3 regions of the Actinoplanes sp. NPDC023801 genome follow, and region 1 is predicted to be linked to each of the others. Evidence: riboswitches for the same ligand, from Rfam matches in the RefSeq annotation. Region 1 holds a riboswitch; each other region holds the start of a gene.

Evidence for each region. A riboswitch is a leader RNA that binds a small molecule or an ion and turns the genes downstream of it on or off. The one in region 1 is predicted to bind cobalamin.
Region 2: it holds a riboswitch for cobalamin, as region 1 does, so the genes downstream of both, AB0G04_RS42245 (ribonucleoside-diphosphate reductase subunit alpha) here and AB0G04_RS28185 (VWA domain-containing protein) in region 1, are expected to answer to the same signal.
Region 3: it holds a riboswitch for cobalamin, as region 1 does, so the genes downstream of both, AB0G04_RS10735 (CbtB domain-containing protein) here and AB0G04_RS28185 (VWA domain-containing protein) in region 1, are expected to answer to the same signal.

The regions. Positions count from the first base shown of each region.
Region 1 is NZ_JBFAAI010000017.1:191,873-196,078, forward strand. Features, by position in the region: gene AB0G04_RS28185 (VWA domain-containing protein) at 1-1,799, opposite strand, end outside; cobalamin riboswitch at 1,833-1,962, opposite strand; gene AB0G04_RS28190 (gluconokinase) at 2,132-3,682, opposite strand; gene AB0G04_RS28195 (citrate synthase) at 3,820-4,206, opposite strand, start outside.
Region 2 is NZ_JBFAAI010000046.1:33,005-37,210, reverse strand. Features, by position in the region: gene AB0G04_RS42250 (ribonucleotide-diphosphate reductase subunit beta) at 1-27, opposite strand, end outside; gene AB0G04_RS42245 (ribonucleoside-diphosphate reductase subunit alpha) at 27-2,405, opposite strand; cobalamin riboswitch at 2,527-2,742, opposite strand; gene AB0G04_RS42240 (cupin domain-containing protein) at 2,921-3,406, shown strand; gene AB0G04_RS42235 (NUDIX hydrolase) at 3,545-4,015, shown strand; gene AB0G04_RS42230 (GNAT family N-acetyltransferase) at 3,985-4,206, opposite strand, start outside.
Region 3 is NZ_JBFAAI010000004.1:187,365-191,570, reverse strand. Features, by position in the region: gene AB0G04_RS10745 (suppressor of fused domain protein) at 1-197, opposite strand, end outside; gene AB0G04_RS10740 (S8 family serine peptidase) at 194-1,357, opposite strand; adenosylcobalamin (AdoCbl) riboswitch at 1,452-1,605, shown strand; gene AB0G04_RS10735 (CbtB domain-containing protein) at 1,614-1,808, shown strand; gene AB0G04_RS10730 (CbtA family protein) at 1,799-2,554, shown strand; gene AB0G04_RS10725 (histidine phosphatase family protein) at 2,551-3,117, shown strand; gene AB0G04_RS10720 (AAA family ATPase) at 3,052-3,657, opposite strand; gene AB0G04_RS10715 (GNAT family N-acetyltransferase) at 3,681-4,145, shown strand; gene AB0G04_RS10710 (GNAT family N-acetyltransferase) at 4,142-4,206, shown strand, end outside.

The sequences.
Region 1 (4,206 bases):
ACGCCCACCTCGTGGCTTGATGTCGGGGGCAGCACCACCTCGGCGTCGCTGCCCCGGAAGGTGATCATCCCGATCCGGTCCCGCCGCTGGTAGGCGTCTCGCAGCAAGGACAGCACGGCCGTCTTGACCAGTGTCATCCGCTTGCGTGCGGCCATCGAACCGGAGGCGTCCACGACGAAGAGCACGAGGTTCGCCTCCCGCCCGACGTGCACCGACTCGCGCAGGTCCCGCGGCTCCACCCGGATCCCCCGTACCGCACCGGCGGCGCCGGCCGCGCCGCCCTCAGAAGCACCGGCACCGTCGAGGGCGGGTCGGTCCAGGGCGGCTCGGTCCAGGGCGGCTCGGAGGGTGGCGAACAGGTGCGGAGCGCCGGAGATCTTGCCCTGCGGCAGCCGGGCACCCACGACGCGGCCGCGCCGGGCGAAGGCCGGGGAGCGCCGGCCGGCGTGACCGCCCTCGCCACGGGCCGCGATCCGCAGCGTGCGCGGACGGTACGCGGTTCCGGCGGCGGCCACCGCCCCGGACGGTGACCGGCCGGTGGCGGGGTCGTCGGTGGACGCCGACGGATCAGGTCCCGGCGAGGGTTCCCGGCCGGGGCCGGCGGGCATGTCGGACTCGCTCGGCGGGTGGGTGCTCCCGCCCGTACCGCCGGAGGGGTTCTGCGGGCCGGGAGAACCGCCTCCGCCGCCCGGGCCGTCGTCGTCGGGACCGTCGTCGCCGGAGGGGTCCGTGGAGCCCGGGACGCCCGGCGTCTCCGGTGGCGCGGCGTCCTCCTCCTCGGCCTGGCGTTCGGCCTCGGCCAGGGCATCGTCGAGTTTCTGTTCGTCGGTGCCGGGCGGGTCGAGCGGGTCGGTACGGCGCCGGTGCGGAAGGGCCAGCCGGGCCGCGTCGCGGACGTCGTCGGCGGTGACCCGGTCGCGGCCGTGCCAGGCCGCAAGCGTCACCGCGCAGCGGGCCACCACGATGTCGGCACGCATGCCGTCGACACCGTAGGCGAGGCAGACGCGGGCGATCCGATCGAGTTCGGCGTCCGGCAGATCCACCGACGGCAGAACGGCGCGGGCCGCGGCGATGCGCGCCGCGTAGTCACGTTCCTGCTGCTCGTAGCGGGCGGCGAAACCGGCCGGGTCGGCCTCGTAGGCGAGCCGGCGCCGGACCACCTCGGCGCGCTGGCGGGCGTCGCGGGGCGCGGCGACCGTGACGACCAGGCCGAACCGGTCGACGAGTTGCGGGCGGGGCTCGCCCTCCTCCGGGTTCATGGTGCCGACCAGCAGGAACCGGGCGGCGTGCTTGACCGAGACGCCGTCCCGCTCGACGTGGGCGCGGCCCATCGCGGCGGCGTCGAGAAGCAGGTCCACGAGGTGGTCGGGAAGGAGGTTGACCTCGTCGACGTAGAGGACGCCCCGGTGTGCGGCGGCCAGCAGTCCCGGCTCGTACGCCTTCACGCCGTCGCTGAGGGCCCGCTGCAGGTCGAGGGTGCCGACGACGCGGTCCTCGGTGGCGCCGACGGGCAGTTCCACGAGGCTCGCGGGCCGGTCGTCCGACGGCCCGCCCGGTGTGTGCGGGCCGTCGGGACAAGCGGGGTCGGGCGCGGCCGGGTCACAGGCGAACCGGCAGCCGTGCACGACCGTAACCTGCGGCAACAGGCTGGCCAGGGCGCGGACCACGGTGCTCTTGGCGGTGCCTTTCTCGCCCCGGACGAGAACCCCGCCGACGGCCGGGGACACCGCGGTCAGCAGCAGGGCGAGACGTAGGTCGTCGAGGCCGACCACAGCCGAGAACGGGTACGGAGTCGTCACCAGGATCCCTTCGGTGCGGGTGTCCACGCCCGCGCGTCGGTTGTCACGAGCGGCCGGAGTTCCTGGCTCCCGGAAAGCCCTGTCGACGAGCCACCGGTCACAGTGGCGGGACCGTCCCGGATTCGCACCGGGTTCCTCCGCTACCGCTCGCCGGTCACTCTTCCCGACCGGCCGGGCACCCGTCAACGCGGGGTCCGTCACGGCCGTCCCGCCGGGGCGAGCAACCGGCTGGGCGGGTTCGGTCACCACCGTCCCGCCGGGACGAGCAACCGGCTGGACGCCACCGTTGTCTCGGCGTCGATGAGACAACGGTGGCGTCCAGCCAGGGTTGATCAGGAGCGGACGGCCTTCTCGGTGCTGGGGAGAGGTTCCGGGGCGAGGCGGTCGAGTTCGGCGACGACGTCCAGGACGGCCAGGGCGGACTTCTCCACGAGCGGCCGCAGCCGGCGGTAGAACTCGGCGTCGTCCGGGTCGGGGCGGACCGGCCGGCCGGTATGCACCAGCGCGGCGGCCTGGTCGAGGTCGGGCAGTTCACCGAGGGCGTGCCGGCCGAGCAGGCAGGCGCCCAGCGCGGTGCCCTCGGGCACGTCGGCCACCGTGACCGGCAGGTCCAGGGCGGCGGCGAGCACGTCGACCCACAGTTTGGAGGCGGCCGCCCCGCCGGTGGCCCGGATCTCGGTGAGCGGGTGGCCCTCGGCGTCGAACGAGTCGCGGACCAGCGCCAGTTGCTGGCAGACACCCTCGACGGCGGCCCGGACGAGGTGCGGGCGGCCGTGCTCGCGGCGCAGCCCGAGGTAGGCGCCGCGCAGGCCGGGCCGCCACCACGGGGCCCGCTCGCCGAGCAGGTACGGCAGGCAGAGCAGGCCCTCGCTGCCGGCGACGACCCGGGACGCCTCCTCCAGCAGGGCCGCGTCCCGCTCGTCGGCGTCCTCGCCGTCGCCGCCGGGCATCAGGGTCTGCCCGGCCCAGCGGACCACCGAGCCGGCGTTGTTGACGGCTCCGCCGATCACCCAGCGGTCCTCGGTGAGGGCGTAGCAGAAGAGCCGGCCGGCGGCGTCGGCGGTGGGAACGCCGACGACGGTACGCAAGGCGCCGCTGGTGCCGAGCGACACCGCCCCGATGCCGGCCGGGGTGGCGCCGACCCCGAGGTTGGCCAGCGGCCCGTCGGCGGCGCCGATGATCAGCGGGGTGCCGGCGTCCAGGCCGGCGGCGGCGGTGATCTCGGTGCTGAGCCGCAGGGACGTGGTCGTCGGCACCACCTCGGCCAGTTGCGAGTGGCGTACCCCGGCGATCTCGACGGCCTCGTCGTCCCACCGCCGGGCGTGGATGTCGTAGAGGCCGGTGCCGGAGGCGATCGACAGGTCGACCTGGAACGGCCCGCCGGTGAGCGCCGCGACGATCAGCTCCTTGACCCCGCCCCAGCGCGCGGCGCCACGCAGCGTGCCGGGGTCGGTCTCGGCCCACCAGGCAAGCTTGGGCAGCGGCGACATCGGGTGGACCGGGGTGCCGGTGCGGGCCTGGAGCTCTCTGGCCCGGCCCTCGGCGACGATGCGTTCGCACTGCGCGGCGGCCCGGTTGTCGGCCCAGGTGACGACCGGCCCGGCCGGCTTGCCGTCGCCGTCCATCGGGACGAGCGCGTGCAGGAACGAGCTGAGACTGATCGCGATCACCCGGTCGCCGCGCTCACGGCAGGCCGCGGCCACGTCGATCAATGCCTTCCGCGCCGCGTCGGCGAGCTGGACCGGGTCGAGCTCGGCGCGGCCCGGAGCGGGCACGGCGAGCGGGTAGTGGACACTCGTCAGAGCGCGGATCTCACCATCCGGCCCCGCGGCGATTCCCTTGGTCGAGGTGGTCCCGGTGTCGATGCCGATCACGACGTCCATACGTCTCCTCCTGCCGCACTTCCCTGCCGTGGGAGCCTTTCATGCCCGCCGGGGCCACCGGCCAAGCCCTCCCCGCGGCGCACACACAGCAGCGCCCCGCCGGGAGTCCGGCGGGGCGCTGCTGAGGTGGATCCGGGTCAGCGCTGGTCGAGCGGCACGAAGTCGCGGACCGGCGAGCCGGTGTAGATCTGCCGCGGGCGGCCGATCTTGTTGGCCGGGTCGAGCATCATCTCGCGCCACTGCGCGATCCATCCGGGGAGCCGGCCGATCGCGAAGAGCACGGTGAACGCGTTGGTCGGGAAGCCCATGGCCTTGTAGATCAGGCCGGTGTAGAAGTCGACGTTCGGGTACAGCTTGCGGGAGATGAAGTACTCGTCGGAGAGCGCGATCTCCTCGAGCTTGAAGGCGATCTCCAGCAGCGGATCCGGCTTGTCCAGGGTGGAGAGCATCTCCTGGGCGGCCTTCTTCACGATGGCGGCGCGCGGGTCGTAATTCTTGTAGACCCGGTGGCCGAAGCCCATCAG
Region 2 (4,206 bases), on a different contig from region 1:
CAGGTCCATTCCGGGGTCGAGCAGCATCACTGACAGGCCTCACACGATTCGGGGTTTTCCAGGGAGCAGGCTTCCGCGGCGGTCATTGCCGGGATGAGCGAGACCGGTGCGGCCGGCGCGACGGCGACGGTGGCCTGCTGGATCCGGGTCGCCGGGCGCGAACGCAGGTAATAGGTCGTCTTCAGCCCGGCCTTCCAGGCGTAGAGGTACATCGAGGAGACCTTGTTGATGGTGGGCGCGGCCATGAACAGGTTCAGCGACTGCGACTGGTCGATGTACGGGGCACGGGCGGCGGCCAGGTCGATCAGGGCGCGCTGCGGAATCTCCCACGCCGTGCGGAACAGTTCGCGGACATCGTCGGGCAGGTCGAGAATGCCCTGCACCGACCCTTCGGCCCGCTTGATCGCCTCGCGGATGGGGGCGGTCCACAGACCGCGGGACTTGAGTTCCCGTACCAGATAGGTGTTGATCTGAAGGAATTCGCCGGACATCGTCTCGCGCTTGAACAGGTTGGACACCTGCGGCTCGATGCATTCGTAGGCGCCCGCGATCGACGCGATCGTCGCCGTCGGCGCGATGGCGACCAGCAGCGAGTTCCGCAGGCCGTGCTCGGTGATCCGTTCCTTGACGGCGGCCCACCGCTCGGTCTGCACCGGCGTGACGCCCCACAGCTCCGGGTGCAGGTCGCCCTTGGCGGCGCGGGTCTCGGCGAACGCCGGGTGCGCACCGAAGCTCTCGGCCAGCGCGACGGAGGCCTCCAGCGCCGTCAGGTAGATCTCCTCCTGGACGCGCGTCGACAGTTCACGCGCCGCCTCGGAGTCGAACGGCAGCCGCAGGGTGAAGAACGCGTCCTGCAGGCCCATCAGCCCGAGTCCGACCGGCCGCCAGCGCGGGTTCGACGCGGCCGCCTGCTGCGACGGGTAGTAGTTGATGTCGATGACGCGGTCCAGATGGACGACCGCGGTCCGGACCGTCTCCCGCAGTTTCTCCCAGTCGATGCCGTCCGGCGTGACGTGCGCGCCCAGGTTGATCGACCCGAGGTTGCAGACCGCCGTCTCGTCGTCGTTGTTGACCTCGAGGATCTCGGTGCACAGGTTCGACAGGTGAATCGTGTTGCCCGGTTCACCGGTCTGGTTCGACAGCGCGTTGGAACGGTCCTTGAACGTCATCCAGCCGTTTCCGGTCTGGGCGAGCGTGCGCATCATCCGCCCGTACAGATCCCGGGCCTTGACGGTTCTGACCGCCTTCTTCTCCGCGGCGCGGTAGGCCTCGTCGAACGCCTCGCCGAACAGGTCGGGCAGTTCCGGGGCGTCCGACGGGTCGATCAGCGACCATTCGGCGTCGGCCTCGACCCGGCGCATGAACTCGTCGGGAATCCAGTTCGCCAGATTGAGGTTGTGGGTGCGCCGCGAGTCCTCGCCGGTGTTGTCGCGCAGTTCCAGGAACTCCTCGACGTCCGGATGCCACGGCTCGAGATAGACGCACGCCGCGCCTTTACGCCGGCCGCCCTGGTTGACCGCCGCCACGCCGGCGTCGAGCGTCTTCAGGAACGGGACGATGCCGTTCGACTTGCCGTTCGTGCCCCGGATCAGCGCCCCGCGGCCGCGGACCCGGGACCAGGCGATGCCGATTCCACCGGAGAACTTCGACAGTTTCGCGACCTGGTGGTAACGCTCGTAGATGGAGTCGAGCTCGTCCTTCGGCGAGTCGACCAGGAAACACGACGACATCTGGGTGTGCCGGGTGCCCGAATTGAACAGGGTCGGTGAGCTGGGCAGATAGGCCAGCGACGACATGAGCCGATAGAAGCCGATCGCCTCGCGGGCGTCCTTGGAGAGGCCGCAGGCGACCCGGAGCAGCCAGTACTGCGGGGTCTCCACGACCAGCCGCTCGTGCGGGTGGCGCAACAGGTAACGGTCGGCGACCGTGCGCAGGCCGAAGTACTCGAACCGCAGGTCACCGGTCACGTCGACGGCATCGTCGAGTTTGCGGGCGTTGCGGGCCACGAAGGCGGCGGTCTCGTCGCCGATCAGGCCGAGGCCGTGGGCGTACCGGATCGACTGGCTGAAGCTGGCCACACCCTGCCCGCGGACCTCCTTGTCGACGTAGGCGGAGAGCAGCCGGGCCGCGAGGCGCGAGTACTGCGGTTCCTCACCGATCAGCTCGGCGGCCGTCTGAATCGACAACTTGTCCAGCTCGGCGGTCGTCGCGCCGTCGTACAGGCCGCTGATGGTCCTGGTCGCCACCCGTAGCGGGTCCACTTCGTCCAGGTCGGAGACCCACAGCTCGACGGCCTTGACGATCTTGTTGACGTCGACCGGTTCCAGGTCACCGTTTCTTTTGCGCACCTGCATCACGTGCCGGCGTTGCTCCGGCACGCCCGTCTTCTGCGGCGTGAGTGTCATGCCTGCTCTCTCCTCGCGAGCTCGGCGCGCGGGGGCAGACACCATCGGTCCCCGGGCACACGGCCGCGAGGACACATCCGGCGTCGGCCGTCCCACGCGGCCTTCGACCGCCGCACACCACCATGGCGTACGGCGCGCTGGCAGGTCTTCGGACTCGCGGGCACGGCTGAAAGCCACCTACTGGCCGTCGCTTCCCAGGCTCGTGCGAGCCCAGTGCTCATCTGACGGCGGTCGTTCCCACTCACCGCTGCGGGGCAGTCCCGGTTTCGCACCGGGTTCCCTGTTGCCTCGGTCAGGTGTGTGACCACCTGACCGAACCAGCTGCGAGGAACACCATATATGGGCGGCTTCCGAAACTCCTAACCCAACATGCTGTGTTGACCATGTCACTCCCCCGCGATACCGGAGTGCCCTCCCCGGCGACGGGGAACGGGCGGAGAGCGGTCGGCTGCCGGGTCGTCACCTTCGCCGGAAAGTCGTCCGGCCGGTTCCGGTCTTCGGGTAGACATAGATCCATGACATATCCGCCGCCGCAGTATCACGGGGACGACGGGGAGAAGAGCGCCGTCTACCGGCCGGCCGGGACAGCCCCCGACTTCGTCTATCCGAACAACGGCACCCGGGTTCACTACCTCTCCAGCGGTGCCTCCACCGGAGGGCTTTTCGGCCTCTACCGCTGGGAGTGCGGGCCCGGCGTCACCGGCCCCGACCCCCATTTCCACCGTACGATCAGCGAATCCTTCTACATCCTTTCCGGCGTCATGAGCATCTATGACGGGAACCGGTGGATCGAGGCGGAACCGCACGACTGGGTGCACGTGCCGATCGGCGGCATCCACGGGTTCAAGAACCGGTCCGGTGAACCCGCCTCGATGCTGCTGCACTTCTCCCCCGGCGCGCCGCGCGAAGGCTATTTCGAGGGTCTCGCCGGCATCGGGCAGATGAGCGACGAGGAGAAGGCCGCCTTCTACCTGGAACACGACAACCACTGGCTGGACTGAAAACCCGGCTGGCTCTCACCGCCGTCTCAAGCACGCTGAGACAGTGGGAGCTGCCAGCCCAACAACCCAAGCTGGACCCCACCGCTGCCTCAAGCACGCTGAGACAGCGGTGGGGGCCAGCCGGAAGGGAAGGGGTGGGTGTTGGACTGGACGGCCACGTTGCCACGCAAACGGATGGGGGCCGGGGTTCTGCTCTGTGACGAGCAGGATCGGGTGCTGCTGGTCGAGCCCACTTACAAGCCGCACTGGGAGGTTCCCGGTGGCTGCGTCGAGGCTGACGAGTCGCCACGGGCGGCAGCGGCGCGGGAACTGCGGGAGGAACTCGGGCTCTCCGTACCGGTGGGACGGCTGCTGGTCACCGACTGGGTTCCGGCGCGCGAGGGGCGTACCGAAGGATTGATGTTGATCTTCGATGGCGGAATCCTCCTCGCAAGGGACGCTGCCGGTATCCGGCTGCCCGCCGAGGAGCTGCGGGGATGGGCCTGGTGCACCGGGCCGGAGGCGGAGGAGCGGCTGCTGCCGTTGCTGGCCCGGCGGGTCGCCGCGGCGCTGCGGGCCCGGTCGGGCGGCGGGTCCGCCTACCTGGAGGACGGATTCGGCGCCGCCTGAGAGGAAGCCACCTGCGAAGACGCCGCGTGCGAAGCCGCCTCCTCCACCTCGGCGAGGATTCTGGTCGCCCCGCTCGCGGTGGCCAGTTCCCGGGCCTCGGTGATCAGATCGGTGGCATCCCGGCCCTCGGCTGCCGCGATGTGGATCAGACCGACCAGGTTCGCCGCGACGCCGGTGGTGAATCCGGCCTC
Region 3 (4,206 bases), on a different contig from region 1:
GCACCGCGGGCCACCCGGAACGTCAACTCGAAACCCCAGCGCTCACCCAGCCCGTACGACACGAAATGCCAGTGCCCGTGCGCCGGGTACGCCGACGCCGCCCGCAACGCGAACCCCTCCGCCGGATACGACACGTGCCACGGCTGCGCCTGCGGGTACAGCCGGCCCATCGCCTCGGTGATGACCTCCCACATCATCCCGGCATTTGATCATGACCGTGGGCGGCCTGCCATCCCCGCCGCCGGCCCCGCGCCACCACCGCCGCCACCAGACCCGCCAGCAGCGCCAGCCCCGCACCACCGGCCGCGAACACCCCGGCGCGCTCCCAGTCACCGCCACCACCGGCCGCCACCGGCACCGCCGGCACCCGCGCCACCCCGGCCACCACCGGCCCGGCCTCCTCCGACAACGCCCGATACGGATTCAGCACCCCCGCGCCGTACTGACTGCTGCGCGCACCACCCGGCGCCGGATCAGCCGACCGCAACAACCGCTGCGTCAACTGCGACGCACTGTCCCGCGGAAACCGCTCCCGCAGCAACGCCACCGTCGCCGACACGAACGGCGCCGCGAAACTCGTCCCCTGCACCGCCCGGTGCCCCCGCAACGGCGCCAGCACCGTCACCCCGTCACCGAACGCCGCAATGTCCACATGCGGTCCCGGCTGCGAATAGTCGGCAACGGTACCGTCCGCCCGCACCGCACCCACCCCGATCACCCCCGGATACCCGGCCGGGTACGCCACACCACCGGCAGCACCCCCGTTACCGGCCGCCGCCACCACGATCACCCCGTCCTCGACCGCCCCGGCAATCGCGGCACGCACCTGCGGATCCGCCGACGGCATCACGAGCGAGACGTTGATCACGTCCGCGCGGGCCGTACCCGCCGCCCACGTGATCGCCTCCGCGAACGCCGCCGCACTCGACTGCCGCCCACCACCCGGCGTCCGGCCGTCCAGCTCCGTGTCCTCACTCACCCGGACCGGAATGATCGTCGCCCCCGGCGCCAGCCCCTGCACCCCGGTCCGCGCATCCGCCAGCCCCGCGATGATCCCGGCCACCGCCGTACCGTGCCCCACACAGTCCCGCCGCCCGTCCGCCGCACCGTGCAACAGATCCCGGCCCGCCAGCACCCGGCCCTTCAACTGCGGATTCCGTGCGTCCACCCCGGAATCGATCACCGCGACCCGCACCCCGGCCCCGGTCGCCAGACCCGCCAGCCGCGCCGGCGCGTACGCCTTCAACTCCACCGGCACCCCCGCCGCCACCCGGCCCGGACCCAGACACGGCGCCGCCCGCACCGGTGCCGCCGGCACCACCACCGCACCCAGCACACCGGCCACGACAACCGCCACGAACCGCACGAAAACGCCACCCCCCGCAGCACAACGACCGGCGTGGATGCTACCGCCGCCCAGTTGTGCCCCGCCCACCCCGGCCGTTAGGTTGAAACCAGCCAATTCTGCGGTGTGTGAGGGAAACCGGTGAGAGTCCGGTGCGGTCGCGCCACTGTGAACGGGCCCTCAGCCAGAGGGCCGGTGAGTCAGGACGCTCACGCGCCGCAGGCCCCATCGATCGGGACGCGTCATCCCGTAGGAGGTTCACTCCACCATGTCCAAGGCACAGACCCTCACCACGCCCGCGGTCTCCGCGAAACTCCTCGCCACCGCCGCCGGCTTCACCGGCATGATGCTGCTGCTGGCCTACCTCGTCGCCTTCGACCAGGGCGCCCTCTCCCAGACCGGCATGTACCTGCACGAACTCATGCACGACGGCCGCCACCTGCTCGGTGTCCCGTGCCACTGAGCCAGGCCACGCCCGGCTACATCCAGCTCCTGCTCCGCGGCCTGCTGGCCGGCCTCTTCGCCGGCCTGCTCGCCGGCGGCTTCGCCTACCTCGCCGGTGAACCCCACGTCGAGGCAGCCATCGCCATCGAAGAAGCCGCCACCCCCGCAGCGCAGACAGCCGGCGAACCCCTCGTCGACCGCGACATCCAGCGCGCCGTCGGCCTGCCCCTGGCCACCGCCCTCATCGGCCTGGCCCTCGGCGGCATCCTCGCCACCGCCTACACCCTCCTGCGACGCCACCTGCGCACCGGCAGCGACACCCACGCCGCCCTCGGCCTCGCCGCCGCCGGCTACCTCGGCATCGTCGCCATCCCCTTCCTCAAATACCCACCCAACCCACCCGCCGTCGGCGACCCCGACACCATCAACCAGCGCACCGCCGGCTACCTCGCCGCGGTCGCCCTCGGCCTGGTCGCCGTCTGGGCCGGCACCCTCGCCACCCGCACCCAGACCCACCAGTGGCGCCGCGCCGCCGCCGGCACCGCCGGCTTCCTCGTCGTCGTCACCATCGCCTACACCCTGCTACCCGCCTTCCACGAAGTCCCCGACGACTTCCCGGCCACCCTGCTCTGGGACTTCCGCATCTCGTCCCTCGGCACCCAGACCGTCCTCTGGACCGTCCTCGGCATCACCTTCGCCGCCCTGCTGAACCGGCTCGCCACCCGCACCGGCACACCACAGACGGCAACCGTCACCACCGCGTGACCAGACTGCGGCTGATCGCCGCCGGACACACCCCAGCCCTGCGCAAGGCAGTGTTCGGCGGCGACCACGACCTCGACGACGGCGCCCGCAACGCCACCGCACACCTGCGCGACTCACCCCTGCTGCAACCCCACCGATACCCCCACACCCGGTGGACCGTCGCACCGTCCCGCGCCGCCCGGCAGACCGCCACCCTCCTCGGCGCCCACCACACCGCCGAGGAACCCGCACTCCGCGACCCCGGCTACGGCACCTGGACCGGCCTCACCCTCGACCAGATCGACCAGGCCACCCTCGAACACTGGCTCACCGACCCGCACGCCCGCCCCCACGACGGCGAATCCCACACCACAATCACCGCCCGCACCGCCGCATGGCTGCACTCCCCACGCCAGACCGGCCACAGCCAGACCGTCGTCGCCCACCCCGCCATCATCCGGGCCCTGCTCGCCACCGCCCTGCAACTACCCGCCGGCCACCCCCACCAGCTCACCGTCTCACCGCTGGCCGTCGCCCACCTCACCCACCACCACCGCTGGACCCTTCACCTGCCGACCGCCTGACACCCGCAACCGGTCGAACGCCTTCGGACCCACCAGCGAGCCCAGCGCCGCCACAATCACCCGCGCACACGCCACCGGACCCGTCCGCGTCGTATCCACCACGACATCACGGTCACCGACCGCATACACCAACCCCTGCGACCGCGCCAAACCCACCGGCCGATCCCCGCGCGCCAACTCCCGCCGATCCAACTCCTCCGGCGCACACCGCACCTCGACCAGCGTCACATCGAACCCGCGCAACGTCTCCAGCAGATCCACCAGCCGCCACGGCTCACTCAACGGATAATCCATGATCACGTCATTGCCGGCCGACGCCAGCCCCGCCACCGCCCGGTGATAACCCCGCCGCGTCCGCGTCAACATGTCATAAACCCCGACATCGTCGAGCACCCGCGTATGCACCGTCGACCGCATCTCCCCCAACCCGTCCACCGGGAAGAAGAACCACGGATCCGCCAGCAACGGCAACAACGCCCGCCCCACACTGCTCTTACCCGAACTCGACGCCCCATTGAGCAGGATCACCCGGCCGTTCATGCCACGACCGTACAGTGATCACCGTGACCCTCCGCATCACCGTCGACGACCTCACCGGACCCGACATCATCGCCCTGCTCCAGGAACACGTCGACCAGATGCGCGCCATCACCCCACCCGAAAGCAAACACGCCCTCGACCTCGACGCCCTGCGCCACCCCGACATCACCATGTGGACCGCCCACGACGGCGACCATCTCCTCGGCTGCGCCGCCCTCAAACACCTCGACCCTCACCACGCAGAAATCAAATCCATGCGTACGGCCACCCGCGCCCAACGCCGCGGCGTCGCCGCCGCCCTGCTCACCCACCTCATCGAACAGGCCCGCCACCGCGGCTACCAACGCCTCTACCTGGAAACCGGCACCGCCGACTTCTTCCACCCCGCCCGCACCCTCTACCAGCGATTCGGCTTCCAACCCTGCGAACCGTTCGCCGACTACCGCACCGACCCCAACAGCACCCACCTCACTAAACTCCTCACATGATCAGCCCCCTCACCGCCGGCGACCTCGACACCTGCGCCACCCTGTTCGCCCGCACCTTCAG